DNA from 3 places in the Bordetella muralis genome. Region 3 is predicted to be linked to each of the others. Evidence: predicted binding sites of a transcription regulator. Region 3 holds the regulator's gene; each other region holds the start of a gene.

Region 1 (9,840 bases), on a different contig from region 3:
CGGCATAACTATGACAGTCATTGATTCCGCATTAGATCCGGCCGTGGCAGTGCGTTGGCACACACTGCAAGAGCGTCTGGCCGAAATCGCCCAGCAGTATCCTGACGCCGCGCTGGCATCGTCGCTCGCTGCCGAGGACATGTTGTTGACACACGCTATCTACGACGGCGGCTTTCCGTTAGAGGTTTTTACCTTGGACACTGGCCGTCTGCATGCTGAAACGCTAGGCATGATCGACGCCGTGCGCGAGCGTTACGGCCGTGAGTTGACGATCTATCGCCCCGATACTGAGGCAGTGGATCAGTATGTGAAAACGCATGGGACCTACGCTTTCTATGAAAGCGTGGACTTGCGCAAGTCCTGTTGCCAGATCCGCAAAGTCGAGCCGTTAAAGCGCGCGCTGGCGGGCCGTGGCGCCTGGATCACAGGGCAACGCCGTGCCCAGGCCGCCACGCGCGGCGAGCTGCCGGAGGCCGAGCACGACCCTGTGTTCGGTCTCTACAAATACAACCCCCTGGCCGCCTGGAGCGAAGAAGACGTGTGGCATGTCATTCGCGCTCTGGACATTCCCTACAACCCATTGCATGACCAAGGCTATCCCTCGATCGGCTGTGAACCTTGCACGCGCGCCATCCGTCCGGGCGAGGATGTGCGGGCGGGACGGTGGTGGTGGGAATCCTCCGACTCCAAAGAGTGCGGCCTTCATGCGGGCAACCGGGTGATCTCGGTCGTCGCGGCACCAGAAAAACCGACTTCTGTATAAAAGGAAAATCATGTCTGTCGTTCTCAATCGCAGTCATCTCGATTGGCTGGAATCCGAAGCGATTTACATCCTGCGCGAAGTGGCGGCCGAATGCGCCAAACCCGTGTTGCTGTTCTCCGGGGGCAAGGATTCAGTCGTGCTGTTGCGACTCGCGGAAAAAGCCTTCCGTCCGGGCCGTTTCCCGTTTCCGCTGATGCATATCGACACGGGGCATAATTTTGATGAAGTGATTGCATTTCGCGATCAACGCGCCGCCGAGTTGGGCGAGACCCTGATTGTGCGCAGCGTCGAGGATTCCATCCGTCGCGGCAGTGTGGTGCTGCGGCGCGAGACTGATTCACGCAACGCGGCGCAGGCGGTGACGCTGCTGGAGTCGATCGAAGAATTCGGGTTTGATGCGTGCATTGGCGGCGCACGTCGTGACGAAGAAAAAGCGCGCGCGAAAGAGCGCATTTTTTCGTTCCGCGACGAGTTCGGTCAGTGGGATCCGAAAGCCCAGCGTCCCGAGTTGTGGAATCTATTTAACACCCGCGTGCACAAGGGCGAAAACATGCGGGTGTTTCCGATTTCCAATTGGACCGAATTGGATGTGTGGCAGTACATCCAGCGCGAGCAGTTGGCGTTGCCGTCGATCTACTACAGCCATCAACGCGACGTTGTGCGCCGCAAGGGGCTGCTCGTACCGGTAACACCGTTGACGCCGCCGCAAGACGGCGAGCGGGTGGAAAACCTGGCTGTGCGATTCCGCACGGTCGGCGACATCTCTTGCACGTGCCCCGTGGCATCGGATGCGACGGATCCGCTGGCCATCATCGCCGAGACTGCCGTGACCGATATTACCGAGCGCGGCGCGACGCGCATGGATGACCAGACTTCCGAGGCCTCGATGGAGCGCCGCAAGAAAGAAGGCTATTTCTGAACTGATTACCGGACTTCGACATGAATGCTGTGAATGACTCTTTTCTGCCGGATACCGACAATGGTGTTCTGCGTCTGATTACGGCCGGCTCGGTTGATGACGGTAAATCGACCTTGATCGGGCGTTTGCTGTATGACAGCAAGGGCGTGTTTGCCGATCAACTGGATGCGATCTCCCGCGCCAAATACAAACGCGTGGTGGGTGACGGGATTGATTTCTCATTGCTGACCGATGGCCTGGAGGCCGAGCGTGAGCAGGGGATTACCATCGATGTCGCCTACCGCTATTTCTCGACCCCGCTACGCAAGTTCATCGTGGCCGATGCGCCGGGGCACGAGCAGTACACGCGTAATATGGTGACTGGCGCCTCGACCGCCGATGCCGCGATTATCCTGATCGATGCGACGCGGGCTGCCGATGGCCAACTGCTGACGCAAACCAAACGCCATAGCACCATCGCTCACTTGCTCGGCATTCGCCATATCGTGGTGGCGGTCAACAAGATGGATCTGGTTGACTGGGATCAAGCCGTATTCGAACGCATCCGTGATGCGTATGCAGAGCTCGCGCGCCGTTTGAATATCGCGCACCATCACGTGCTGCCGTTGTCGGCGCTCGAAGGCGACAACGTTGTCAACCGTTCGGACAAAACGCCGTGGTATGACGGCCCACCGCTGCTGAGCCTGCTGGAACAATTAGGCGGCACCGATAGCGAAGCCGCCGTACGCCCGCTGCGATTCCCCGTGCAATGGGTGTCGCGTCACGGAGGTGACAGCGCGGAGGATTTCCGTGGTTATGCGGGCCGGATTGCGAGCGGCGAATTACGTCCCGGTGATGACGTCGTGATTCAGCCCTCCGGTGTTGCCGCACGCGTGAAAGAGGTTCTGGCATTCGATCGCGCTGTAGACCTCGCGGTTGCTGGTGATTCCATCACTATCGTGTTGGACCGCGATGTGGATGTGTCGCGTGGCGATGTGTTGTCGCATGCTGCCGCTCCCGCGCGCGTGGGACGTGAGTTCGAGGCAGAGCTGTGCTGGTTGGATACGCAAGCCTTGAATCCGGCTCGCAAGTACTTGCTCAAGCATGGCACGCGTCTGACGTCGGCGAAGATCCGCAGCGTGTTGACGCATCGTGATATTCACGAGTTGCAGGAGGTCGAAAACCACAGCGGCACCTTGAATATGAATGAGATTGGCCGCGTATCGTTCGCGACACGTGAAGCCTTGGCGGTTGACAGTTATATCGATGCGCCGGCAACGGGAGCGTTCATTTTGATCGACGAGGCCACGCATCAAACCGCGGCTGCAGGCATGCTGCGTTAGGCGCTCGCGCGTGTCCGAGTGCGTCAGAATTCAGCACGTACTGCTCATCAGTTTGCTCCGAACTTGCTGTGCTGTCTGAATTCCCAGGCGGTGATTCATGTCGAGACCAAAACGGGCCTCATTGGCCGCCGTCCGTAGGGGCGGCGGCCTGTTGTTTTTAGGCTAAATCCAATATCCATGCGGGTTTCCAGCCGATTTCCAAAGTGTGAAATCGATTGTTCAGACGGCGAGCGCGTCTTGGGGTAAAGTGAGATTTCGCCCGATTAGGGCATTTGGGGCTTGCTGAAAGTACTGGTTTTTTGTACAGTACTTTCATGGAACGCACCAAGCACGCTTTTTCCGCCGGTTCTGGGTCCCCGGCTACCGCCCCCGCCGCCTTGCGCGGCCGGGGAGCGGTTACTAATGTTCGGCATCGATTCGAACAGACCGAGCGTGAGCCTGCCGACGACGGTTGGTCCAGCGGGCAGGTGGCGGCTTCCCAGGACGATGTTTCCGACGCCGACATTGCCGGCGGTTACATTCCCATCGTTCCCGAATCGACCCTGAAGACCACTGTAACGTCCGAGCAGGCGCGCAAGCTCCTCTCACGTAACGATTCTCCCGATATTCCCTTTGACGTCGCCGTGAACCCCTATCGTGGGTGCGAGCATGGCTGCGTCTATTGTTACGCCCGGCCGACTCACGCCTACCTGGGGTATTCCCCCGGGCTGGATTTCGAGACTCGCCTGATCGCCAAGGCCAATGCCGTCGATGTGTTGCGAGCCGAGCTGGCGCGTCCGGGGTATCGCGTTTCGCCGATCAATATTGGCTCGGCGACGGATGTGTATCAGCCCATCGAGCGCGAATGGCAGCTGACCCGCGGCGTGCTTGAGCTCTTGCTGCAAACACGGCATCCCGCCACGATCGTCACCAAAAACGCGCTGATCGAGCGCGATCTCGACCTGTTGCAGCCTCTGGCAGAGCAGCGCTTGATCACGGTGTACATCAGCGTGACGACACTGGATACCGAGATGGCGCGCACGCTCGAGCCGCGCGCATCTGCCCCCTGGCGGCGCATTCAGGCCATTCGCACGCTGACGAATGCCGGAGTGCCCGTGGGCGTGCTGGTGGCACCCATCATTCCATTCATTAACGACGAATCTCTCGAACGCATCCTGCAGGACGCACGCCAGGCAGGTGCCTGCTACGCCAGCTATACCGTGCTGCGCCTGCCCTGGGAGGTCAAAGCTGTTTTCCAGGAATGGCTGGAGGCCCATTTCCCCGATCGCGCGCAGCGCGTGCTGCACCGTATCGAGGATATGCGCAATGGCCGGCGCAACGACCCTCAATTTGGCACGCGGATGCGGGGCACGGGCCTGTGGGCCAATTTGCTGCGTCAGCGTTTCAACCTGGCCGTACGCAAACTGGGCCTGAATACCACTCGCTCCCAGTTGGTCACGCATTTGTTCCAAGCGCCCAGGGCAGCGAGCCCGGCGTCCTCTGTCTCGGCTGCCTCGGCGGCAGGGCAGAGCTCATCCCGGCAATCGAAATCCTCGTCGCCGCTTTCGTCTTCACCGCAGTTAGCGCTGTTCTAACCGGAGCCTTTCATGTCCACTGCCACGCTTGCTTCCGATACCGTTGTTTCCTTGCCTTCCCGGCTGCCGACCTGGGTACCACGCATGCTGGCGCGAGCCGCAGTCGGTGTGTTGCGTCAGCCTGCCAAATGGCCTTTTTCTTCTGGCTTGTCCCAGGGGCGTCATCGCGCCTTGGCGCCGGCTGCGCAGTCGGATGTCATCGGCACTGCCACCGTTGTCCAGCCAGTAGAGGCGCCGGCCATTGAGGTTCAGCCGGTTGTTCAACCGACGCCCGCGGCCCGGATTTCCCAGCCGATCGTCGGTGCTGCTCAGACGCATGTGTCTGCCGCCGCACTGTCAATGGATACGATGGCCGCGCACAGCCAGTCCATGGGGACGGCCAGCCGAGCACTGAGCCAGGGCGTGACCGTGCGCCAAATGGTGGGTGATGTCTTGCTGGTCGCGATGTGGGGGGCGTTGATTCCCGGGTTGATGTGGCTCGGGGCGGCAGCGGGGTTTTAAGCCTGCTTTTCCGTGGTTAGAGGCCTCGTTGCACAGTAGCAGTGTTCGCCTGCATACGGCCAAATCACGCTGTGCCGTAGCGACCGTCCGAGAGCCCGTTTAGCTGGACCCGAGCAGGATCACCCCGGCCAGAATGGCCAGGCATCCCAGTAGCCGTCCGACGCCGACCTTTTCTCGCAGGAGAAACATGCCGGCGAGGGTGCCCAGCATCATCGACATTTCGCGGGCGGGGGCGACCAGGCTCAACGGTGCGCCGTTGCGCAGCGCATAGAGCACCAGGATATAGCCCAGCGGCGACAACAGGCCGACGGCCCAGGCGAGGCGCCAGTATTCCCGCATGGCTTGCCAATTTTCCGCGCGGCGCTTCATGACGTGCGGCGCCATCATGACGGTACGTGTAGCACAGGTGAACCAGTCAAAGAGCACCGGCATGATCAGCAGCACCTTGACGCCGTAGGCGTCTACCACGGTGTATGTCGCGATGAACAGGCCAATCACAATGCCCCAGCGCACGCCGAGCCATGCCTGGGGCTGGCGGAATAACGACAGCCTGCCCTGTGTGGCAATCAGCAGCACGCCGCCGACGACGCACAGCATGCCGATGATCCCGGTGGTCGTTGCGGGCTCGCCCAATAGTAAAAATGCGCCTGCGGTAGACAGCAGGGGGCCAGTACCGCGGGCGATGGGATACACCACCGACAGATCCGCGACCTGATAACCGCGTTGCAGACACAGGCTATAACCCAGGTGCAGGGCGCTGGATGCCAGGATGCACACAATGACGGGCCAGCTCCAGACCATCCCTTCGTGCAGCAGGATCCATATCACCCAGGGCGCATATAACAGCGTAGCGCACAGCCCATAGGCAAAGACAAAGACCGGACCCACCATGGCGGCTCGTTTGGCCAACAAATTCCACGAGGCGTGGGCCATGGCCGCCAAGACAACCAATATCAGGGACGAGTAAGACATGGGTGCTGCAGTTGCGGTATATGACAGAAATATGACATTTCGATCTGCAAGGGTACTGCTAAAACCGCCCAAAAAGGGGACGGTGTTGCACAAGGCCTGGGATTTCTGCGCGCGTGCAGGTGGTATGTACGTAAAGTCTTGATTTGATGTAGAATGCTCGGTTTACCACAAACCTCATCCTCTGCTTGCGTACAGCAAAGGTCCCGGCCCTGGCCGGCGCCCCACGCAAAAACAGCGCAAGGCACGATGATCTCGGAGTTCTCATGAACCTCATCGCTATCCTGGAACAGGAAGAAATCAAGCGCCTGACCGGCGACAAGACCATGCCCGAATTCGCCCCTGGCGATACCGTAGTGGTCAGCGTCAACGTCGTTGAAGGCACCCGCAAGCGTGTGCAGGCCTACGAAGGCGTCGTGATTGCCAAGCGCAACCGCGGCCTGAATTCGTCCTTCATCGTGCGCAAGATCTCGTCGGGCGAAGCCGTCGAGCGTACGTTCCAACTGTATTCCCCGCAAATCGCCGGCATCGAAGTCAAGCGCCGTGGTGATGTGCGTCGTGCCAAGCTGTACTACCTGCGCAGCCGCTCGGGCAAGTCGGCTCGTATCAAAGAAAAGCTGGTCATCAAGCAAGCCAAATCGGCTTGATTGGTCTCGGTGTGATGCCCGCTCAGGCAGGATCACACCGCGCTTCCCGGCGATCCGGGTTAAAAAGGCACCTATCAAGGTGCCTTTTTTAACGTTTGCTGCAGGTATGCCCGACCCTTCGTCCCGTCCTCGCCGGCCTCCCGCCGCCGTGCAATTCGATCCCGCCGCTCAACCTTGGCAGCCCGCTGATGCGGGGCTGACGGCGATCGCGCCAGATTTGCTGGTTCCCCAGCGACTGCGTGGAGTGCTGAGCCACGCAGGACCGTGGCCCCAGGACCCGCTAGGTTCGACCGAATACCGCCATCCCGGACGCGAGGGCGCTCCTGTACTGGCAGCAGTCTTGATCCCCATGGTCGTTCATCCCGAGGGGGTGAGCATCATGCTGACGCAGCGCACGGCACACCTGTACGATCACGCCGGCCAGATCAGTTTTCCGGGAGGGCGCGTGGAAACCTCGGATGCCTCGCCCATTGCAACGGCACTACGCGAGGCCGAAGAAGAAACCGGTCTGTCTGCCGAGTATGTCGACGTGCTGGGTTCGATGCCCGCTTATTTGACGTCGACGGGGTTTTCCATCACGCCGGTGTTGTCGCTGGTGCGCCCGGGTTTTACGCTGAAGCCCGATGTCTTCGAAGTCGCCGAGATATTCGAGGTGCCTCTGACTTTTTTGACGGATCCTGCGAATCACCGACTCTACCGCGGGCCATTGCCCGACGGGCGTGAAAGGCTGTATTACGCCATGCCTTGGCATCAATACTTTATTTGGGGGGCCACCGCGGGCATGTTGCGCAACCTGTATCACATGCTGCGTCATGGTTTGACGGCTGACATAGGTGGCGCTTCGTTCGGGCGGTGACTGTACCAGCTGCCTTTCCAACCAGGTCAGTAGCGTTGCTGCGCGGCCTCGCTTTCTTCGAGAATGCGCCGATACAGCGCGTAACGCCCCGCATCGATCTCCCCGGCCTGTAGCGCTGCCACGACGCCGCAACCCGGCTCGTGCCGGTGCGTGCAGTTATAAAAACGGCAGCGTTCAATATGCGCGGTGAATTCCGGGAAGCCTCGCAGGATATCGTCGCCCGACAGATGTTGTAGGCCGAACGCTTGAAATCCCGGGGAATCAATCAGATCGCCGCCCGGCGCAGGCAAGTGATACAAGCGCGTACTGGTGGTTGTATGCCGGCCCATGTCCAACGCCGACGAATGTTCTCGCGTCGCCGCGTCGGCATCGGGCACCAGTGCATTGAGCAGCGTCGATTTGCCCATGCCGCTTTGGCCCAGCAGCAGCGTGGTTTTGCCGGCCAGCTTATCCGCCAGCGCGGCATGTACTGAGGGCCGATCGTGAGCACTGAGTTCGATGATGGGAACCCCTAAGGCACGCACGGATGCCAGCCGTGCGCGGGCCGCGGCGACACCGGTTTCCAGATCGACTTTGTTCAGAATGATCAGCGGCTCGATCCCGGCGCTCCAGGCGCCTGCCAAGGCGCGTCCCGCCAGATCGTCCGAAAAGGTCGGTTCGACTGCGACCACGATCAGCAATTGGTCGACATTTGCCGCAAACTGCTTGGAACGCATTTCGTCCGAGCGGAATAGCAGATTGCTGCGCGGCAAAACCGCATCGATGGCACCTTCGTCACGCCCTTGAGGGGCGACGCGTACCCGATCGCCCACGGCAGCGCCCGCTTTTTTCCCGCGAGGGAAGCAATGACGTTGAGATCCGTCGGGGAATTCCACCACATAGTGGCGGCCGTGTGCCGCAATAATACGGCCCTCTAATGGCTGGCTGCTGGCGCTCATGCGTGCTGCGTCAGGTGGCGGATACGCACGGCGGCGGGAGGATGACCATCGTAAAAGGCTGAGTGCACGGGGTCGGGGGTCAGAGTGGCGGCGTTGTCATCGTACAGTTTGACGAGCGCCGAGACGAGCTGTTCGGGCGAGCTTTGGCTGGCCGCATAACGGTCGGCCTCGAACTCGTCACGGCGAGAGTACCAGCTGGCGATCGGGGTCAACATAAAGGTAAACACGGGTATCACCAGGAAAAACAGCAGTAGCGCCATCGCATCATTGCGGCCATTCAGGCGTGGCAATACGCCCAGGCCTTCGTAGAACCAGGGTTGTTGCGCCAACCAGCCCAGCACCGCAAAAAACAGCAGGGCAGCGGCCAGGCTCAGCACGATACGTTTGACGATGTGGCGTTTGGCAAAATGTCCCAGTTCATGCGCCAGCACAGCTTCGATCTCGTCCGCATTCAGGCGCGCCAGCAGCGTGTCGAAAAATACAATGCGGCGCGATTTGCCAAAGCCGGTGAAATACGCGTTGCCATGCGCCGAGCGGCGCGAGCCGTCCATGACGAACAGGCCATTGAGCGCAAAACCGCAGCGCTGTGCGAGCTGTTTGATCCGGCTCGCCAGATCGGGATCGGATAGCGGCGTGAATTTGTTGAACAGCGGCGCGATGAAGGTCGGAAAAATGAACAGCAACAACAGGTTGAACGCCGTCCATAGGCCCCAGGCCCATAGCCACCATAAGCTGCCGGCACTCGCCATCAACCAGAAAATGGCGGCTGCCAAGGGAGCGCCCAGAATCAGCGACAGCAGTATCCCTTTGACCAAGTCAGAGGCAAACAGCCCTGGAGTCATGCGGTTAAAGCCAAAACGGGCCTCGAGTTTGAATTGGCGCCACAAGGTAAAAGGCAGACCCAGCACCCCCAGCAGCAGCGCGATGCTGCCTACCAACAGCAGCTGACGCAGCAGGTCATTCGAGGTGAGCTGTGCCACTGCCAGATCGATGGCCTGCAGGCCGCCCAGCAAGGTCAGGGCTACCAGAATGCCCGCGTCGTACACTCGTTCCAGCATCCCCAGCCGCACGCGCGCCGCCGTGTAGTCCGCGGCACGCTGGTGGCTAGCCAGGCCGATACGCGGTGAAAACTCAGGTGGAACCTGGTCTCGGTGGCTGGCGACATGGCGGATCTGGCGCATGGCCAGCCATTGGCGCACACAGAGATCGGCAACCAGAAAGGCGACAAACAGCAGGGTTAAAGTGGTCAGTGGCACGGAGTTGGCGTTGCGTATGAGAAAATGTGGTGTTTTATAGGCAAATTATATGGCTGCGAACGAAAATCGCCTGGTCTGGCTCGATATGGAGATGA
Region 2 (9,840 bases), on a different contig from region 3:
GCACGGCACACCCAACGGTCGCAGCAGGCGCGGGCTGAAGCTGCCCATCGCCACGACGTAGGCATCGGCCGCCACGCGGGCATAGCGGCCATCGGGCTGGATGACTTCCAGACTCTGTACCTGACCGCCTTCGGTGATCAGGCGGGTCGCGCTGGTTTCGAAACGGAATTCGACGCCTGCGGCTTCGCACCGGCGAGCCAGGCTCGTGGCGAATAAATGCACATCTCCGCTTTCGTCTTCCGGCGTGTAGTCGCCGCCGACGATGGTAGCCCGGCAGGATGCCAGCGCGGGCTCGATGGCAATCACCTCATCAGCGGTGACGACACGGCGCTCGACGCCGAAATCGCGCATCAATCCTGCAGCCCTTTGTGATGTTTCGAACTCGCGTTGATCACGATAGAAATTGAGGATGCCGCGTTCCAGGTGGTCGTAGGTGATCCCCAGCTCAGCACGCATGCCCTGCAAAGTGCTGCGGCTATATTCGGCCAAGCGCACCATGGCGCGGATATTGGGGGCCAAGCGCCCCGGCAGACATTCGCGCAGAAACGCCAAGACCCACGCCCACTGCCGCCAATCGAGTTGGGGACGGAACAACAGCGGCGCATCGTCCTGAAACATCCATTTCAGCAGTTTCAGGGGGGCTTGGGGGTTGGCCCAGGGCTCGGCGTACGACACCGAGATCTGTCCGCCATTGGCCAGGCTGGTTTCCTGCGCTGCGCCGGGGCGACGATCAATCACCACGACGTCATGGCCGGCCTGGCTCAACCACCAGGCGCTGGAAATGCCAATAATGCCGCTACCCAACACCACAACTCTCATGCGCGACTTGCTCCTTGCGCCGCTGGCCGCAGGGTCATGCCCCTGCTGTCGCAGCTTGAATCCGATCAAAGTTTCGTGCCGCAGTGTACAGCGCCAGCGGACCCTCGCCTATGACATAAAAGCAGGGTCGGTATCTATTTACACCCAAAGGTTTCGGTGCGGCTTTTTAGCGACGGTCGTTGCTGGCGCGAGCGGCATTTCTGTCTCAGCCCCCGGCGACGGCCAGATCTGCCTGCGAGGTGAAGGCGTCGGCGTAGAACTCCTCGGCCGGCAAGCCGCACTGGGCCGTGAATTGCCGCCGTGCTGCATCCACCATGGGTGGCGCACCGCAGGCATAAACCTGGTAGCCGGACAGATCCGGCAGGTCCTGCATGACCGCCTCATGGACAAAGCCCGTGCGACCCGCCCAGGCATCCTCGGGTAAACCATCAGACACAACGGGAATGTAACGAAAATCCGGCAAGGTATCGGCCCAGGACTGCGCCAATTCGTTCATGTACAGGTCCCGCGGACGGCGGCCGCCCCAGTACAGTGATACAGGACGTTGAATATTGTGATGTGCCATGTGCTCGACAATCGCCTTGACCGGTGCAAAGCCCGTGCCGCTGGCCAACAGCACGATCGGCTTGTCAGAGTCTTCACGCAGGAAGAATGAGCCGAACGGCCCCTCCAGGCGAAGAATTTCACGGACTTTCATTTGCGTATCGCCCGCACCGAAAACGTGATCCGTAAACACGCCACCCGGCATATGCCGGATATGCAGCTCCAGCGGACTGCCGGTATGCGGCGCGCTCGCCATGGAGTAACTGCGCCGCTTGCCGTCTTTCAGGATGATTTCGACGTATTGTCCTGCGTAATAGCGGAAAGGATCGGCTGCAGGCAGTTGCAGACGCAGCACTGTCACATCCGGTGCGGCCAGGGCCATTTCTTGTACGCGTGCGGGCAGTTTGCGAATCTGGATGTCGCTGGCCAGCCTGACCTCGGTAGACTCAACCACCAGATCAGATTGTGGGTGAGCCTGGCAAAACAGCGTGTAACCCTGGGAGAGCTCCTCGGGCGACAAGATCTGGGCGGGATACTCCCCTGCATCGACTTGGCCGGAGACGACTTTGCCTTTACAGGTAGAGCACGCGCCATTGCGGCAGCTGTAGGGCAGCACGATACCGGCGGCCAAGGCGGCGTCCAGCACGGTCTGGCCGGCCTCGACGGAAAATTGATGCTGGCTGGGTTGAACAGTGACCTGGAAACTCATGTGTACGAATCTTTAGGAAAATGCGTGGCGCCGACACCGTGACTGGGATAGAGGGCCCCTGCCACACGGCGGTCAATTTGCTATTCTATAATCTTTGCTGCGTCGGGACGGCCCGACGCAGCCGCCGGCGACCTGCCGGTCGCTTTCCTATCCGGGGACGGCCCCAGTGCCAGCATCTCGCTGGCTATTGAAAAGGGGCTGCACATCATGGCCTGGATCATTCTTGTACTCGCGGGACTTTTTGAGGTCGTCTGGGCCGTCGGCCTGAAATACACCGAGGGTTTTACCCGTCTCGTTCCCTCTGCCGTCACCCTGGTCGGCATGTTGATCAGCTTCTGGCTGCTCTCGCTCGCCATGAAAACGCTACCACTGGGCACCGCCTATGCCATTTGGGTCGGCATAGGCGCGATCGGCGCATTCGTCGCCGGCCTGGTGCTGTTTCACGAGGCGTTGAGCCCCATGCGAGTGATCAGCGTGCTATTGATCGCGGCCGGCTTGATCGGGTTGAAGCTCTCCAGCTAAGCGACGAGCTTTCCTGCGCGGGGATCGTGACGTGCCAGGCGCGTCAGCAGATGATCGACCTCGCTGCGCGCGGCGGGCGTCAGCGCGCCACCGGGACGGCGTTGCGCGGCGCTGGACAGGATGCCTCGCCGCATCATCACGTATTTGCGTACCGCCAGACCAACGCCGGGCTGTTGCTCGTAACGCAGCAGAGGCAGGTGGGCGTCAAAGAGATCGTGCGCCTCTTCTTTTTGGCCCTCGCCGATCATGCGGACGAAATCGCACAGCATGTCGGGAAAACAATATCCCGTGTTGGCGCCGTCCGCGCCGCGATTCATTTCGTAGTCCAGGAACAGGCCGTTATTGCCGCACAGGATCGAGATGTGACGCATGGCACCCTCGGCCTCGTAGCGGCGCAACGTCGAGATCTTTTCGAGGCCTGGCCAGTCCTCGTGTTTCAGCATCACGCATGAGGCCAGATCATCCACGATGCGCTTGATGACTCCAGGCGCCATTTGTACGGAAAAGGTCAGCGGATAGTCTTGCAGCACAAAGGGCACGTCGTCACCGATGGCCTCGACGGCTTGATGGTAGTAATTTACGATCTGGTCGTCGGTACGCAAGGTGTTGGGCGGCGCGATCATGACGCCTGCAGCGCCGCGATCCATGACGGCTCGCGTCAGAGAACGCATCGAGGCGAAGCCCGGCGCGGACACGCCGACGACGATGGGGATGCCAGCGGATTTACCGATGACCTGAGAGGCGATTTCCAGAGACTCGTTGAAATCCAGTTTGGGGGCTTCGCCCAATTGGCCCAACACGGTCAGCCCGGTGGATCCGCAGCCATGATAGAAATCCATCATCCGATCGATGGAGGCATGATCCACGGCGCCATCGTCAAAAAAGGGCGTGGGAGCGATGGGGAATACCCCGCGGGCATCGGCGGTCAGTTTCATTCGGTCATCCTCGACTAGATAAATTGAATTTTTGATTATTGTGACGCATGATGACGAGGAATGAAAACCTGAAAACATTCAGGTATCTGCCGATGCAGCGCACACAAAAACGTAGCTGGTCCAGCATCGTCCGCCACGGAAGTGCTTTGGCGGCGTCAACAAATTGGGCCGCTATCCGAAACAGATAGCAGCCCAATGATCGGGATACATGCCCCCTTAATGCGTGACGTCGACTAGAGCACCGGCGACAGCAGCACCGGCAGCTTGGGCCGCACGTCCAGCGTGCGGCCTTTGCGAGCCCGCTTGCCGATGTACGGCGCCAGGGTCGGGCCAACCAGGATGTCTTCGGTTTGCTTGTTGCGATACACGCCTGTTGCGCGCAACCCGCCTGCCCCGACAGGTACGGCTTGTTCGAGTTTGTCTGCTGCGTCCAGGCCCATCAAGATGGTGCCGCGGCCACCGCCCGACAGGGACTTGACCTCGTCCAACCCAAACACCAGGCACTTGCCCTTGGCCGACAACAACGCCAATTGCTGGGCCCCGGCAAACAACGGGACTGGCCGCAACAACGCATCGCCGTCTTCGAGCGTGATGAATTGCTTACCCGCACGCTGACGCGAGGTCATATCGCTGAGCTTGGCTGCGAAACCAAAACCACGTTGCGTGGCCAGCAGCCAGCGGCTATCCGGAGCCGCCGCGATGCTATGGACGATGCGCGTACCTGGCGACAGATCGATCATCGTGGTGACGGGCTGCCCGTCGCCTCTCGCCGAGGGCAAACCTGAAACTGCGACGGTATATACCCGGCCATTGTCGCCCACCGCGATCAGCATATCCGTGGTGCGGCACTCAAAGGCGCCATACAAATCATCGCCTTGTTTGAAACCAAACTGCGAGGCATCATGGCCATGCCCCTGACGCGCGCGCAACCAGCCTTTTTGCGACACAACGACCGTGACGGGCTCGTCCAGCACCTTGGTTTCCAGCACGGCGCGCTCGGCGGTTTCGATCAAGGTACGGCGATCGTCGCCATATTGCTTCGCGTCGGCCTCGATTTCCTTGATCAGCAGGCGCTTGAGCGAGGACGGGTTATCCAGCAATTCTTGCAGCTTTGCCTGTTCGGCACGTTTGTCAGTCAGCTCCTGCTCGATCTTGAAGCCTTCCAGACGCGCCAATTGCCGCAAGCGCATTTCGAGGATGTCTTCGGCCTGGCGTTCGGACAACGAGAAACGCTGCATCAGCGCCGCCTTGGGCTCGTCGGATTCGCGGATCGTCTGAATGACCTCATCGACATTCAGGTACACGACCATGCGCCCTTCGAGCACATGGATGCGATCCGTGACCTTGTCCAAGCGATGGCGGGTACGACGCACGACCGTATCGGTGCGGAACGCCACCCACTCGGTCAAAATGTCGCGCAGTCCCTTTTGACGCGGACGGCCGTCGGTGCCGATGCACACCAGGTTGATCGGCACACTGCTTTCCATACTGGTCTGCGCGAGCAGCGTATTGACGAACTCATCGCGATCCACGCGCGAGGTCTTGGGCTCGAACACCAGACGTACGGCGGCGTCCTTGCCAGACTCGTCGCGCACGGCGTCCAGCAAGTTCAGCATGACGGCCTTGGACTGCTGCTGGTCGGCCGTCAGGCTCTTTTTACCGGACTTGACCTTCGGGTTGGTGAGCTCTTCGATTTCCTCGAGGACCTTCTGGCAGGACGTGCCGGGAGGCAGTTCGTGCACGACCAGTTGCCACTGGCCGCGCGCCATTTCCTCGAACTGCCAGCGTGCACGCGCCTTGAGCGAGCCGCGGCCGCCCTGGTAGATCTGCGCGATGTCGGCCGCCGGCGTGATGATTTGGCCGCCGCCGGCGAAATCGGGGCCCGGCACCATCGCGTACAACTCGGTATCGGGCAGGCTCGGCTGCTTGATCAACGCCACGCACGCCTGCGCCACCTCGCGCAGGTTGTGCGCCGGGATCTCCGTCGCCATCCCCACGGCGATGCCCGAGGCGCCGTTGAGCAGCATCACCGGCAAACGTGCCGGCAACATTTGCGGCTCTTGTTGGCTGCCGTCATAGTTCGGCGCGAAATCGACGGTGCCCTCGTCAAGCTCGTCGAGCAGCAGACGCGAAAACGGCGTCAAACGCGCTTCGGTATAACGCATCGCGGCGGCATTGTCGCCGTCGCGCGAACCGAAGTTGCCATGGCCATCGATCAGCGGATAGCGCAGCGAGAAATCCTGCGCCATGCGCACCATGGCGTCATACGCCGCCTGGTCGCCGTGCGGGTGATATTTACCCAGCACATCGCCCACCACGCGCGCGGATTTGACCGGTTTGGCGCCGGGGCCCAGGCCCATGTCCTGCATGGCGAAAAGAATACGGCGCTGTACCGGCTTTTGCCCATCGCCCACATCGGGCAAGGCGCGGCCGCGCACCACGGATACGGCGTAGTCCAGATAGGCCTGCTCGGCATAGCGGCCCAGCGTGATGGCCTCTTCGGCCCCGCCGGCGGCTTCGTCAAACAAGCCAGGTTGATTGCTGTCAGTCATGTGTCGTCGAAATTGCTTTGAGGAAAAGCCTCCGCTGCGCTTACGCACTGGCTGCCCTTTTCAGGGCGGATTGTGCAGAACACAGTCCAGGAGGCATTCTTACCGGGTCGGCCAAGGCAGTGTTGATCCATGCAGGTCTAGCTGCCTGATTAGGCCGGAATCAAATATCGAGCTCAGCGAGATTACCCTTTTCCTCGATCCAGGCACGGCGCTGCGATGACTCGCCTTTACCCATCAGCATGTCGAACATGCTGGTGGTGTCCTCGGGGGTCAGTGCACCATAGCCTACGGGCAGCAACCGTCGCGTATCGGGATTCATCGTGGTTTCCCACAACTGCTCTGGATTCATTTCACCCAGCCCTTTGAATCGGCTGATGCTCCATGCGCCCTCGCGCACGCCTTCCTTGAGCAGCTTGTCTTGTGCCGCCTCGAGCTCGCCCTGATCCAGGCAATAGATCTTGCGCGCGGGGCGCTTGCCTTGCGCGGGCACGTCCAGACGGAACAAGGGGGGCTTGGCTACGTATACGTGCCCCGCCTCGACCAGCTTGGGGAAATGACGATAGAACAGCGTCAACAGCAGCACCTGGATGTGCGAGCCGTCCACGTCAGCGTCCGACAGGATGCAGATGCGGCCATAACGCAACCCCGACAAATCCGGCGAATCTTTCGGGCCATGCGGATCCACCCCGATCGCCACGGAAATATCGTGGATTTCGTTATTGGCGAACAGACGATCGCGGTCCACCTCCCAGGAGTTGAGGACCTTGCCACGCAGCGGCAAGATCGCCTGGAATTCCTTGTCGCGGCCCATTTTGGCCGAGCCGCCAGCCGAGTCGCCCTCGACCAGGAACACCTCGGTACGGGTAGCGTCGGAGGACTCGCAATCGGTCAGCTTGCCCGGCAACACCGCCACGCCCGAGCTCTTGCGCTTTTCGACTTTCTGCGCCGAACGCGCACGCGCCTGGGCCTGGCGGATCGCCAGCTCAGCCAATTTCTTGCCGTATTCGACGTTGCTGTGCAGCCAGAGATCGAGCGCGCTTTTCGCGAAGCCTCCGACCAGACGCACTGCGTCGCGGCTGTTCAGACGTTCTTTGATCTGCCCCTGGAATTGCGGGTCGAGGACCTTGGCCGACAGCACGAAACTGGCGCGCGAGAAAACGTCCTCGGGCAACAGCTTGACGCCCTTGGGCAGCAAGCTGTGCAGTTCTGCAAACCCCTTGACCGCCGAGAACAGGCCCTCGCGCAACCCCGACTCGTGCGTGCCGCCTGCCGGCGTGGGAATCAGATTGACGTAGGACTCACGCACCGCATTGCCGTCCTCGGTCCAGGCGACGACCCATTGCGCGCCCTCACCGTCGGCAAAGCTCTCGTGATCGGCGCCGGCATACTGCTGGCCCTCGAAAAACGGCACCATCAGTTCCGAGCCTGACAGCGCCTCGGCCAAGTAGCCGCGCAGACCATCGGTGTATTGCCAGACCTTGGTGTCGCCGGTTTTTTCGTTGATCAGCGTGACTTTCACGCCGGGCAGCAGTACAGCCTTGCTGCGCAGCAGGTGATTCAGCTCGCCCAGTGGGATCTGGGGGCTGTCGAAATATTTGCCGTCGGGCCAGACACGCACGCGGGTGCCGGACTTTTTGCGTCCTGCTTCCGGATACGGCGCCAAGGGCTCGGTCACATCGCCGCCCTGGAAAACCAGACGGTTGGTCGCGCCATCGCGCCAGACGACGACTTCGAGCCGCGTCGCCAGTGCGTTGGTGACGGATACCCCGACGCCGTGCAGGCCACCGGAAAAGGCATAAGCCCCGCCGCCTTGCTTGTCGAATTTGCCCCCGGCGTGCAGCCGCGTAAAGACCAGTTCGACCACCGGCGCGTTTTCTTCGGGGTGCAGGCCGACGGGAATCCCGCGGCCATCGTCCTCGACCGACACACTGCCGTCGGTATGCAGGGTGACCTGGATCTGCTTGCCGTAGCCGGCGAGCGCCTCATCAGCGGCATTGTCGATGACCTCCTGCACGACGTGCAGGGGATTTTCGGTGCGGGTGTACATGCCCGGACGCTGACGCACCGGCTCCAGCCCCTTCAGGACTCGGATGGAGGCTTCGGTGTAACGTGGTGTAGCCAAGTTATCCCCAAGATCTGTGGAAAAAAACCGACATTTTACGGATAAGTCTAGATTTTGCGCGGCCTTAGGTAGGATGCGCACGTCCTGACCAGTCCGAATTCGGTAGGATAAGTAGTTTGCAGGTCAAAGAATGACAGAATGGCGTTGTGCCAGTTTCTGGATTCCGTCGACCACGACGCAACATGCTACACAAAACTGGCAAACCCTGTTGTTTTCAACAGTGGTATGCTTAATGCCTCACCTACCTTTTAGTAGAACAAAAATGGCAGGGGCGTCTGACGCCCATCATGCCGCGGAACCGAGAATCACCATGAGCGAGCAAATCAAGAACGTCAGCGATGCAAGCTTCGATACCGATGTGATCAAATCCGGTCAGCCGGTGCTGGTCGATTACTGGGCGGCCTGGTGTGGCCCCTGCAAGATGATCGCCCCCCTCCTGGAGGAAGTCGCCTCCGAGTACGCCGGCCGCCTGACGGTCGCCAAGCTGAACGTCGACGAAAACCAGGACACCGCCGCCAAATATGGCATCCGTGGCATCCCCACGCTGATGCTGTTCAAGGATGGCCAAGCCGCCGCCACGAAAGTCGGCGCCCTGTCAAAATCGCAATTAACTGCTTTCCTCGACGGCGCGTTGTAATACACTACGTGTTGTAAACACATCGCCGACCTGGTCGGCGCTCCGTCTGAGATTACCGCGCGGGCCCGTCCGTGGCCTGCCGCCAAGACCCTTCTCTACTATCCCCCTTTCACCGCGATGCACCTCAATGAACTGAAGGCGCTGCACGTTTCGCAGTTGCTGGAAATGGCCGCCGGCCTGGAAATCGAAAACGCCAACCGCTTGCGCAAGCAAGAGCTGATGTTCGCCATCATGAAGCGCCGGGCCAAACAAGGCGAGCAGATCTTCGGCGACGGCGTACTGGAAGTCCTGCCCGACGGCTTTGGCTTTCTGCGTTCTCCCGAGACCTCGTACCTGGCCAGCACCGACGACATCTATATTTCGCCGTCACAGATCCGCCGTTTCAACCTGCACACCGGCGACTCCATCGAGGGCGAGGTCCGCACGCCGAAAGACGGCGAGCGTTACTTTGCCCTGGTCAAAGTCGACAAGGTCAACGGCTCGGCCCCCGAAGCGATCAAGCATCGCATCATGTTCGAGAACCTGACGCCGCTGCACCCGAATCAGCCGATGCGTCTGGAACGCGACATCAAGAGCGAAGAAAACCTGACCGGCCGGATCATGGACATCTTTGCCCCCATCGGCAAAGGCCAGCGCGGTCTGATCGTCGCCAGCCCCAAATCGGGCAAGACCGTGATGATGCAGCACATCGCGCACGCCATCACGACCAATTACCCCGAAGCCGTCATGATCGTCCTGCTGGTCGACGAACGGCCCGAGGAAGTCACCGAGATGCAGCGCACGGTGCGCGGCGAAGTCGTCGCATCGACCTTTGACGAGCCCGCCACCCGCCACGTACAAGTCGCGGAAATGGTCATCGAAAAGGCCAAGCGTCTGGTCGAAATGAAAAAAGACGTGGTGATCCTGCTGGACTCCATCACCCGTCTGGCGCGCGCCTACAACACCGTGGTGCCCGCTTCGGGCAAGGTCCTGACCGGTGGTGTCGACGCCAACGCGCTGCA
Region 3 (9,840 bases):
TGCTAAGTCATCTTCGGGAATATACATATAAGCCAGATAGCGAGGAGACCACCCGGACCCGGCTCGCAGCCGGCCACAGAGATCACACCCTACAGCCCGCACAACGCCCCTCACCCAGAATCGGGAGGCACGCATCCACCATAAAAAACCGCGCCGAGGCGCGGTTTTTGGGCTGGCCGAACCAGCTTAAGCTATAGCCAATGATTAGGCTGCCTGGTACTGGGTAGCCCGCTTGCGGACCAGTTCCAGTACGCCCTGACAGGCATCCTCGAGGTAATCCAGGACCTTGCCGAAGCCATCGAGGCCGCCATAGTACGGATCAGGCACTGTGGCTTCTTCGAATTCGTTGGCAAAGCGCATCAACAGCATCAGCTTGTGCTGATAAATTTTCGGGCATTGCTGTTGCAGCGCGGAAAGGTTGTCCCAATCCATAGCCAAAATGAGATCAAATTCGCGGAAGTCGTCCGCCGTCACCTGGCGGGCCTCGCAATGGTTGATCTCGTAGCCGCGCTTGCGAGCGGCCGCCTGGGCGCGGGCGTCAGGCGCCTCGCCAATGTGATAGGCATGCGTACCAGCGGAATCCACACGCACCACGTCCCCCAAACCGGCATCGCTCACCAAATGGCGAAAAACGCCCTCTGCGCTCGGGGAGCGGCAGATGTTACCCATGCAAACGAAAAGTACCTTGGTCATCATGGGTGTAAGTCTGCGGGAAAACCCGGAATATAGCAAGTTTTTTTTGCAATTGCGCAACTGGGCCGCTCTTTAGTGTTACTGTAATTTTTACGTTAAAAGTCAATGACATAAAACAATAATTACAAGTAAAACATCAGCTATTTGGACCATTGCTTGTAACAAACCCGTTGGATTGACCGCAGCGCAGCAGCGACCTGTAACTGCCGCCGGTCGATGCGCTGAAGCACCGCCTCGTTAAGGCTATTGACCGCCCCTCTCGAGCCTGCGCAACGGCACGATGAGACCCGCGTCGCGGAGCCCAAAGGTGCACGTTCCAGGCCCTCCCGCTAGGCCGCCCCATCCAACAAGACGCGTTGCTTGAGCGCGTTCAGCGCGTCTCGCGCAGCGGCGGCTTGTTCGAACTCCAGGTTGCGGGCGTGGTCCGTCATGAGCTTTTCGAGGCGGCGAATCTCCTTCGCCACGGCCTTTTCGTCGGCCAAGACCTCGGGGCCGATGGCCGCCTCCAGCGTATCGTGACGAACCGGGGCAACGATGCCGTCGATGAGTTCGCGCACCGCCTTGTTCACGCCACGCGCGGTGATGCCGTTGTCCACGTTGAATTGCAGTTGCTTGTTGCGCCGGCGCTCTGTTTCGTCCATGGCTCGCCGCATGGAAGCAGTGATCTGGTCGGCGTACAAAATGGCATGGCCGTTGAGGTTTCGCGCTGCGCGGCCGATCGTCTGGATCAAGCTGCGCTCCGAACGGAGAAAGCCCTCTTTGTCAGCATCGAGGATGGCGACCAGCGACACCTCAGGGATATCCAACCCCTCGCGTAGCAAGTTGATGCCGACCAACACATCAAAGGTGCCCAATCGCAGATCACGAATGATCTCGACCCGTTCGACTGTGTCGATATCGGAGTGCAAATAGCGAACCCGAACGCCGTGCTCGGACAGATAATCCGTCAAATCCTCGGCCATGCGTTTGGTCAGGGTCGTGACCAGCACCCGTTCCTGAGCGGCCACGCGTTGCTTGATTTCGCCCAGCAAATCGTCGACCTGGGTACGCGCGGGGCGCACTTCGACCTGAGGATCCACCAACCCGGTCGGCCGTACAACCTGCTCGACCACGTTATCCGCATGCTCTTGCTCGTACGCAGCAGGCGTCGCCGATACAAACACGCACTGGCGCATACGCGCCTCGAATTCCTCGAGTTTCAATGGGCGGTTGTCCAGCGCAGAAGGCAGCCGAAAACCATACTGCACCAGGGTTTCCTTACGCGCCCTGTCCCCCCGATACATACCCCCCAGTTGCCCGATCGTGACGTGGCTTTCATCGATGAACATCAATGCATCGGACGGTAGATAGTCGATCAGCGTAGGCGGCGGCTCGCCTGCTGCTGCCCCGGACAAATGCCGGGAGTAGTTCTCGATGCCCTTGCAAAACCCGAGTTCTTGCAGCATCTCCAGATCGAAACGCGTACGCTGCTCCAGGCGCTGCGCTTCGACAAGTTTGCCGTCGGCAGTCAAAAATTTCAGGCGCTCGCGCAGCTCTTCCTTGATCGTCTCGATGGCGCGCAGCACGGTATCACGCGGCGTGACGTAGTGCGAACCCGGGTAGACGGTAAAGCGCGGGACTTTTTGGCGCACGCGGCCCGTCAGCGGGTCGAACAATTCCAGCGCCTCGATCTCGTCATCGAACAGCGTCAGGCGCAGCGCCAATTCGGGGCTTTCCGCCGGGAAAATATCGATCGTCTCGCCGCGCACACGGAATGTGCCACGCGTGAAGTCCGCATCGTTGCGCGTGTACTGCATGGCGACCAGGCGAGCCAGGATTTCGCGCCGGGAAATGTGGTCCCCAGAGCGCAGAATCAACACCATCGCGTGGTAATCACCGGGATTACCAATACCGTAGATACACGAGACGGTTCCGACGATCACCGTGTCGCGCCGCTCCAGCAGACTCTTGGTCGCAGACAGGCGCATTTGCTCGATATGTTCGTTGATGGACGAATCCTTTTCAATGAACAGATCGCGCGTGGGGACGTACGCCTCGGGCTGATAGTAGTCGTAGTACGACACGAAATACTCGACGGCGTTCTTGGGAAAGAACTCGCGCATTTCGGCATACAACTGGGCCGCCAGCGTCTTGTTTGGCGCCAATACCAACGCGGGCCGACCGAGCCGGGCGATGATATTGGCCATGGTGTAGGTCTTGCCCGAGCCTGTCACACCCAGCAAGGTCTGGCACATCAAACCGTCACGAATGCCCTCGCTCAGCCCCTCGATCGCGCCAGGCTGGTCGCCTGCGGGCGGATAGGGCTGATACAAATAAAAGGGGCTGTCGGGGAAATCGACGAATCCAGGAGCTGTCATGCTAGACTGTCTGAGGGTAAACCCCCCATTATCCACAGCAGTGCCTTCCGCGTCTATCTACCCTTAGCGAATTCTCATGAGCTCTCTTTTCGATTCCGTCGAACTTGCGCCGCGCGACCCCATCCTGGGTCTGAACGAACAATACAACGCTGATACCCGCCCTGGTAAAGTCAATCTGGGCGTGGGCGTGTACTACGATGACGACGGTCGCATTCCCCTGCTGGCTGCTGTGCGCAAGGCCGAAATTGCGCGTATCGAAGCCGCCGCGGCACGCGGCTATCTGCCCATCGAGGGCATTGCCGGCTACAACAAGGGCGCTCAAACGCTGTTGCTGGGTGCTGATTCCACGCTGGCCGCCGAAGGCCGCGTGCTGACCACCCAGGCTCTGGGCGGCACCGGCGCACTGAAAATCGGCGCAGATTTCCTGCGCCAATTGCTGCCCCAGTCCAAAGTGCTGATCAGCAATCCCAGCTGGGAAAACCACCGCGCCCTGTTCGAGCGTGCAGGTTTCCCGGTCGACACCTATACCTATTACGACGCCGCAACGCACGGCCTGGATTTTCAGGGCATGCTGGCTTCGCTGCAGGCCGCTCCTGAACAAACCATCGTCGTGTTGCACGCCTGCTGCCACAACCCGACTGGCGTTGATCCGACGGCTGAGCAGTGGCAACAGATCGCCCAGGTGGTCAAGTCGCGCAACCTGGTGCCGTTCCTGGACATCGCTTACCAAGGCTTTGGCGCCGGTCTGCAAGAGGACGCTGCCGTCGTGCGTCTGTTTGCCGATCTGGGCCTGACGATGCTGATCAGCTCGTCGTTCTCGAAATCGTTCTCGCTGTATGGCGAGCGCGTGGGCGCCCTGACCGTGGTCGCAGGCAATCAGGACGAAGCCAAACGCGTGCTGAGCCAGCTCAAGCGCGTGATCCGCACCAACTACTCCAACCCGCCCACGCACGGTGGCACGGTGGTGTCGTCGGTGTTGAATACGCCCGAGCTGTACACGCTGTGGGAACAGGAACTTGCCGGCATGCGTGACCGTATCCGCCTGATGCGCGAACAACTGGTCGATAAAATCAAGGCTGCGGGCGCCTCGCAAGACTTCAGCTTCGTACGCGAACAGCGCGGCATGTTCTCGTATTCTGGCCTGACCTCGGCACAAGTCGACACCCTGCGTGAAGAACACGGCATCTATGCTGTATCCAGCGGCCGCATCTGCGTTGCTGCGCTCAACAGCCACAATATCGATACAGTCGCCAAGGCAATCGCGGCGGTGATCAAGTAAATCGCAGACGCATCGACGCCTGACTGAAGGACCCGGACGCAAGAACGGGTCCTTTTTCTTTTAGCCTGCGCATCTCAGCATCCCTCCCCCCTTCCGAGGGACCCGCCTTCGTCTACAGGAGGCGGACATTCTGCTTACTTTCTGCGCGGCCTGCCTACCAAATGCCTGCCATCTGCGGCGAGCATTTGGCGATGTGCATCTTTCCTGCGGTCCTATTCGCCCCCACCTGACTTGCTTTTTTATACAGGCTCGTCCAAAATCCAGCTGTATATTCATACAGTCCGAAGCGGATCATTGCCATGGCTACCAAACTTACCGAACGCCAACAGGAAATCCTGAACCACATCCGGCAAACGGTGGCACGCACCGGCTTTCCTCCTACTCGTGCCGAAATCGCCCGAGCATTGGGTTTTCGTTCTCCCAATGCCGCTGAGGACCACCTCAAGGCCCTCGCACGCAAGGGGGCCATCGAATTGACGGCAGGCGCATCGCGCGGCATTCGACTGATAGAGTCCGTTGATCCCGCTAGTTCTTCTCATTCCCATGCCACATCGGCTGCCGGCGTCTCAGCACCACCAAGCCTCGCAGGATTTGCCGCAGAAGCCATGAGCCGGTTATTACTGCCGCTGGTAGGTCGTGTAGCAGCAGGCAGCCCCATTCTGGCCGCCGAGCATGTCGAGCGCGAGGTTGGGGTGGATCCGGGGCTGTTTGCCCAGACGCCCGATTACCTGTTGAAAGTACGCGGCATGAGCATGCGCGACGCCGGCATCCTCGAAGGCGATCTGCTCGCCGTCAAACGAGCCAGCGAGGCGCGCAATGGTCAGATCGTCGTTGCCCGCCTGGGCGACGACGTTACGGTAAAACGGCTGCAGCACCGCCAGGGACACATCGAACTCCTGCCCGAAAATCCAGACTTCTCGCCGATCGTGGTGGATGGGACACTAGATTTTGCACTTGAAGGCATTGCCGTCGGCCTGATCCGCACGCAGGCACTGCATTAATTAACCGCTCTACTTGCCGCTAGCAGCAAAAGGCCCCCGGACTCATACGTGACTTGTAATGAGTCCGGGGGCCTTTGTGCCATACCATTTGGCATGGCACGAACTGCTTAAGGCTTAGTGCTTGAACACGGGATCACTTGGCGCAGCGTTTTCCGCTGCTTTGGCGACCAAGGGTTCCTTGACGACTTCTTCGTCGGACAGTGGCTCGGGCTGGCGTTCGAGCGCGAGCTCGAGCACCTTGTCGATCCAACGCACCGGCACGATCTCGAGGTGGTTTTTGACGTTGTCCGGAATATCGGCCAAGTCTTTGACGTTTTCCTCGGGGATCAACACCGTCTTGATACCACCACGGTGAGCCGCCAGCAGTTTTTCCTTCAGGCCGCCGATCGGCAAGACCTCGCCACGCAGGGTGATCTCACCCGTCATGGCGACATCAGCACGCACCGGGATGCGCGACAGGGCCGAGACCATGGCAGTGGTGATGGCGATACCGGCCGATGGGCCGTCCTTGGGCGTAGCACCCTCAGGGACGTGAACGTGCATGTCGTGCTTTTCGAACACGCTGTCGGCAAAACCCAGACGACGTGCACGCGAGCGCACGACGGTACGGGCGGCCTCTACCGACTCTTTCATCACGTCACCAAGCGAACCGGTACGTTGAATCACGCCCTTGCCCGGCATATCGGCGACTTCGATCGTGAGCAAATCGCCGCCGACTTCGGTCCAGGCCAGACCGGTGACCTGACCAATCTGGTTTTCCTTTTCTGCCATGCCAAAGGTATAACGACGCACGCCCAGGTATTTGCTGAGGTTCTCGGCGTCGACCTTGACGGGCTCGAGTGCTTGCGACGCAGCCTTGCCCTCGGTCTTGGCCTTGTCGGCCTGAGCCAATGACTCTTTCACGACCTTGCGGCAGATCTTGCCGACTTCGCGTTCGAGTGCGCGGACACCGGCCTCGCGAGTGTAGTAACGCACGATATCGCGCAGGGCCGAATCGTCGACCACCAACTCGGATTCCTTGACGCCGTTGTTCTTCATCAGCTTGGGCAGCAGATGGTCACGAGCGATATGGATTTTTTCGTCTTCGGTGTAGCCCGACAGACGAATGACTTCCATACGATCCAACAAGGCGGGCGGGATGTTCAGCGTGTTGCTGGTTGCCACGAACATGACGTCGGACAGATCAAAGTCGACTTCGATGTAGTGATCCTGGAACGTGTGGTTCTGCTCGGGATCGAGCACCTCGAGCAATGCCGAGGCGGGATCACCGCGGAAATCCATACCGAGTTTGTCGATCTCGTCCAGCAGGAATAGCGGGTTACGCACACCGACCTTGCTCATGTTCTGCACGATCTTGCCGGGCATGGAGCCAATGTAGGTGCGGCGATGGCCACGGATCTCGGCCTCGTCGCGTACGCCGCCCAAAGCCATGCGGACGAACTTGCGATTCGTCGCACGCGCGATGGATTGTCCCAGCGAGGTTTTACCGACGCCAGGAGGGCCTACCAGGCAGAGAATCGGGGCCTTGACCTTGTCTACACGCTGTTGCACGGCAAGGTATTCGACGATGCGCTCTTTGACCTTTTCCAGGCCATAGTGATCGTCATCGAGCACGTTTTCCGCGTTGCTGATGGAGTTGTTGATCTTGCTCTTTTTCTTCCAGGGAAGATTGATGAGCGTATCGATGTAGTTGCGCACCACGGTGGCTTCGGCCGACATGGGCGACATGAGCTTGAGCTTTTTGAGCTCGGCGTCGGCTTTCTTGCGCGCATCTTTGGGCATATGCGCAGCAATGATTTTCTTTTCGAGCTCTTCGATGTCGGCGCCTTCTTCGCCCTCGCCCAACTCTTTCTGAATGGCTTTGACTTGCTCGTTCAGATAGTAGTCGCGCTGGCTCTTTTCCATCTGCTTTTTGACGCGGCCACGGATACGCTTTTCGACCTGGAGAATGTCGATTTCCGTTTCCAGCTGCGTCAGCAAGCCCTCGAGGCGCTCGGAAGTACCGAGGATTTCCAGCATTGTCTGCTTTTGCTCGAGCTTGAGCGGCAGATGCGCGGCGATGGTGTCGGCCAAACGGCCGGCATCGTCGATCCCGGCCAGCGAGGTCAGAATCTCGGGCGGGATCTTTTTGTTGAGTTTGACGTACTGCTCGAACTGGGCCACGATCGCGCGACGCAGCGCCTCAGTCTCTGAGCTTTGCGCAGGATCGAGCTCGACGGGAGTCACCTGGCACACGAAATGCGTTTCGGCGTCGTCGATCGTATCGATACGTGCGCGTTGCGTGCCCTCAACCAGCACCTTGACGGTGCCGTCAGGCAATTTGAGCATTTGCAGAATGCTGGCCACGCAGCCGATTTCGTAGACGTCTTCGGGCGTAGGATCGTCTTTGCCGGCGGATTTTTGCGCCACCAGCATGATGCTTTTGCCCGATTCCATGGCGACTTCGAGCGCCTTGATCGAACGGGGACGGCCCACAAATAGCGGAATAACCATGTGCGGGAACACCACCACGTCGCGCAGAGGCAGCAGCGGCAGGTCGATGGGTTCGGATGGCAGGGTCTGACTGGCAGACATATAGGATTCCTTGATTTGACTCGGCGTAATGTAGATCGGATCCCAAGCAGAGCTGGTTATCCGAATCCGTTACGTCTGATATGGGAACAATAGCCGAAAATTCAAGCCGTCGTCGTCCGCATAACCCCCTAAATGCAAAAAAACCCGTTACAAAACGGGTTTTTTTGCTGGATTTTGCTTTGCTTGACGAAGCAACGAATCAAGCAGCTGCGCCTCGCACCTGGGGTTGAGCCGGTTTGTCGGAGGTCACCGTCTCGTCGGCGTAGATCAGCAAGGGTTTGCCGTCGCCATCGATGACATTTTCGTCAAGCACCACGCGACTGACGTTGCCCTGAGAAGGCAAGTCATACATGGTATCGAGCAAGGCACCTTCGATAATGGAACGCAGGCCGCGAGCGCCCGTTTTGCGCTTGAGCGCCTTGCGGGCAATGGCCTTGAGTGCACCGGGGCGTATGTCGAGCTCTGCGCCTTCCATGGCGAAGAGTTTTTGGAACTGCTTGATCAGCGAGTTCTTGGGCTCGGTCAGGATTTGAACGAGCGCAGCCTCGTCGAGCTCGTCCAGGGTCGCCACGACGGGCAGACGGCCCACCAACTCGGGAATCAGACCAAATTTGATCAGATCCTCGGGCTCGACTTCGCTGAACAACTCGCCTACGCCCCGCTCGGACTTTGCCTTGACGGAGGCGGAGAAACCGATGCCGGACTTTTCGGTACGGTCGCGGATGACTTTTTCCAGGCCGTCGAACGCACCACCCACGATGAACAGAATGTTGGTGGTATCAACCTGGACGAAATCCTGGTTGGGGTGTTTGCGGCCACCCTGCGGCGGCACGGACGCGACGGTGCCTTCGATGAGCTTGAGCAATGCCTGCTGTACGCCCTCACCCGAGACATCGCGGGTGATGGAGGGGTTGTCGGACTTGCGCGAGATCTTGTCGATTTCGTCGATATAGATGATGGCGCGCTGAGCCTTGTCGACCTCGTAGTTGCAGTTTTGCAGCAGCTTTTGGATGATGTTTTCAACGTCTTCACCCACATAACCGGCTTCGGTCAGGGTGGTGGCGTCGGCCATCACAAACGGGACATTCAGCATGCGGGCCAAGGTCTGGGCCAGGAGCGTCTTGCCCGAGCCGGTCGGCCCGATGAGCATGATGTTGCTCTTGGAGAGCTCGACCTCGTCGCCTTTGATTTCGCCGTGGCGAATGCGTTTGTAGTGGTTGTACACCGACACGGCCAGCATGCGCTTGGGCAGCGTCTGGCCGATGACGTATTGGTCCAGAAAGGTCTTGATTTCGGTCGGCGTAGGCAGCTCAGACCGTATAGCGGCACGCGCTGAAGCTTGCGCTTCTTCGCGGATGATGTCATTGCAGAGGTCAATACACTCATCGCAAATGAACACCGATGGCCCTGCAATCAGCTTGCGGACTTCGTGCTGGCTCTTGTTGCAGAACGAGCAGTGCAGCACTTTTGCGTCGGCCGGTCCCTTTTTATCAGGCATATGTGTTTCGTATCTCTGGTGAAAATGCGCCGCCGATCAAGGCCGGCGCATTCAACGCTTACTTGGACGTCACGGCACTGCTTAGGCCCGGTGTTTCGCGAGCCTAGCCCTCGGAACGGGATGCGAGAACCTTGTCCACCAAACCATACGATACCGCATCTTCGGCCGACATGAAGTTGTCGCGCTCTGTGTCTACGGCAATACGGTCGACGGGTTGGCCGGTGTTGTCGGCCAAAATGCGGTTCAGACGCTCACGCAGGTCGAGAATTTCCCGGGCCTGGATCTGGATATCAGAGGCCTGACCCTGCGCACCGCCGGAGGGCTGGTGAATCATGATACGCGAATTGGGCAAAGTGAAACGCTTGCCCTTTTTGCCCGCTGCCAGCAGGAATGCACCCATGCTGGCGGCCAGGCCTGTGCACAACGTCGAAACATCGG

Evidence for each region. The regulator LexA, encoded in region 3, represses DNA repair genes until DNA is damaged. The targets are predictions, from matches to a motif close to ACTGTATNNNNATACAGT.
Region 1: a site for LexA is predicted at 3,295-3,312, ahead of ACYVIT_RS07085 (PA0069 family radical SAM protein). Genes of this name have one in related genera too.
Region 2: a site for LexA is predicted at 8,407-8,424, ahead of ACYVIT_RS07495 (DNA topoisomerase IV subunit B). Genes of this name have one in related genera too.

Annotation. Positions count from the first base shown of each region.
Region 1 is NZ_BAAGVF010000003.1:439,389-449,228, forward strand. It holds gene ACYVIT_RS07065 (sulfate/molybdate ABC transporter ATP-binding protein) at 1-8, shown strand, start outside; gene ACYVIT_RS07070 (phosphoadenylyl-sulfate reductase) at 11-763, shown strand; gene cysD (sulfate adenylyltransferase subunit CysD) at 774-1,682, shown strand; gene ACYVIT_RS07080 (sulfate adenylyltransferase subunit 1) at 1,703-3,004, shown strand; gene ACYVIT_RS07085 (PA0069 family radical SAM protein) at 3,319-4,578, shown strand; gene ACYVIT_RS07090 (hypothetical protein) at 4,591-5,079, shown strand; gene ACYVIT_RS07095 (EamA family transporter) at 5,179-6,051, opposite strand; gene rplS (50S ribosomal protein L19) at 6,315-6,695, shown strand; gene ACYVIT_RS07105 (CoA pyrophosphatase) at 6,802-7,551, shown strand; gene rsgA (ribosome small subunit-dependent GTPase A) at 7,578-8,489, opposite strand; gene ACYVIT_RS07115 (M48 family metallopeptidase) at 8,486-9,745, opposite strand; gene orn (oligoribonuclease) at 9,795-9,840, shown strand, end outside.
Region 2 is NZ_BAAGVF010000003.1:533,390-543,229, reverse strand. It holds gene ACYVIT_RS07520 (D-amino acid dehydrogenase) at 1-819, opposite strand, end outside; gene ACYVIT_RS07515 (CDP-6-deoxy-delta-3,4-glucoseen reductase) at 1,025-2,071, opposite strand; gene sugE (quaternary ammonium compound efflux SMR transporter SugE) at 2,279-2,593, shown strand; gene ACYVIT_RS07505 (dihydrodipicolinate synthase family protein) at 2,590-3,528, opposite strand; gene parC (DNA topoisomerase IV subunit A) at 3,762-6,080, opposite strand; gene ACYVIT_RS07495 (DNA topoisomerase IV subunit B) at 6,241-8,202, opposite strand; gene trxA (thioredoxin TrxA) at 8,513-8,839, shown strand; gene rho (transcription termination factor Rho) at 8,957-9,840, shown strand, end outside.
Region 3 is NZ_BAAGVF010000006.1:1,290,430-1,300,269, forward strand. It holds gene ACYVIT_RS16865 (low molecular weight protein-tyrosine-phosphatase) at 205-696, opposite strand; gene uvrB (excinuclease ABC subunit UvrB) at 1,023-3,050, opposite strand; gene ACYVIT_RS16875 (amino acid aminotransferase) at 3,127-4,329, shown strand; gene lexA (transcriptional repressor LexA) at 4,629-5,330, shown strand; gene lon (endopeptidase La) at 5,445-7,904, opposite strand; gene clpX (ATP-dependent Clp protease ATP-binding subunit ClpX) at 8,104-9,402, opposite strand; gene clpP (ATP-dependent Clp endopeptidase proteolytic subunit ClpP) at 9,506-9,840, opposite strand, start outside.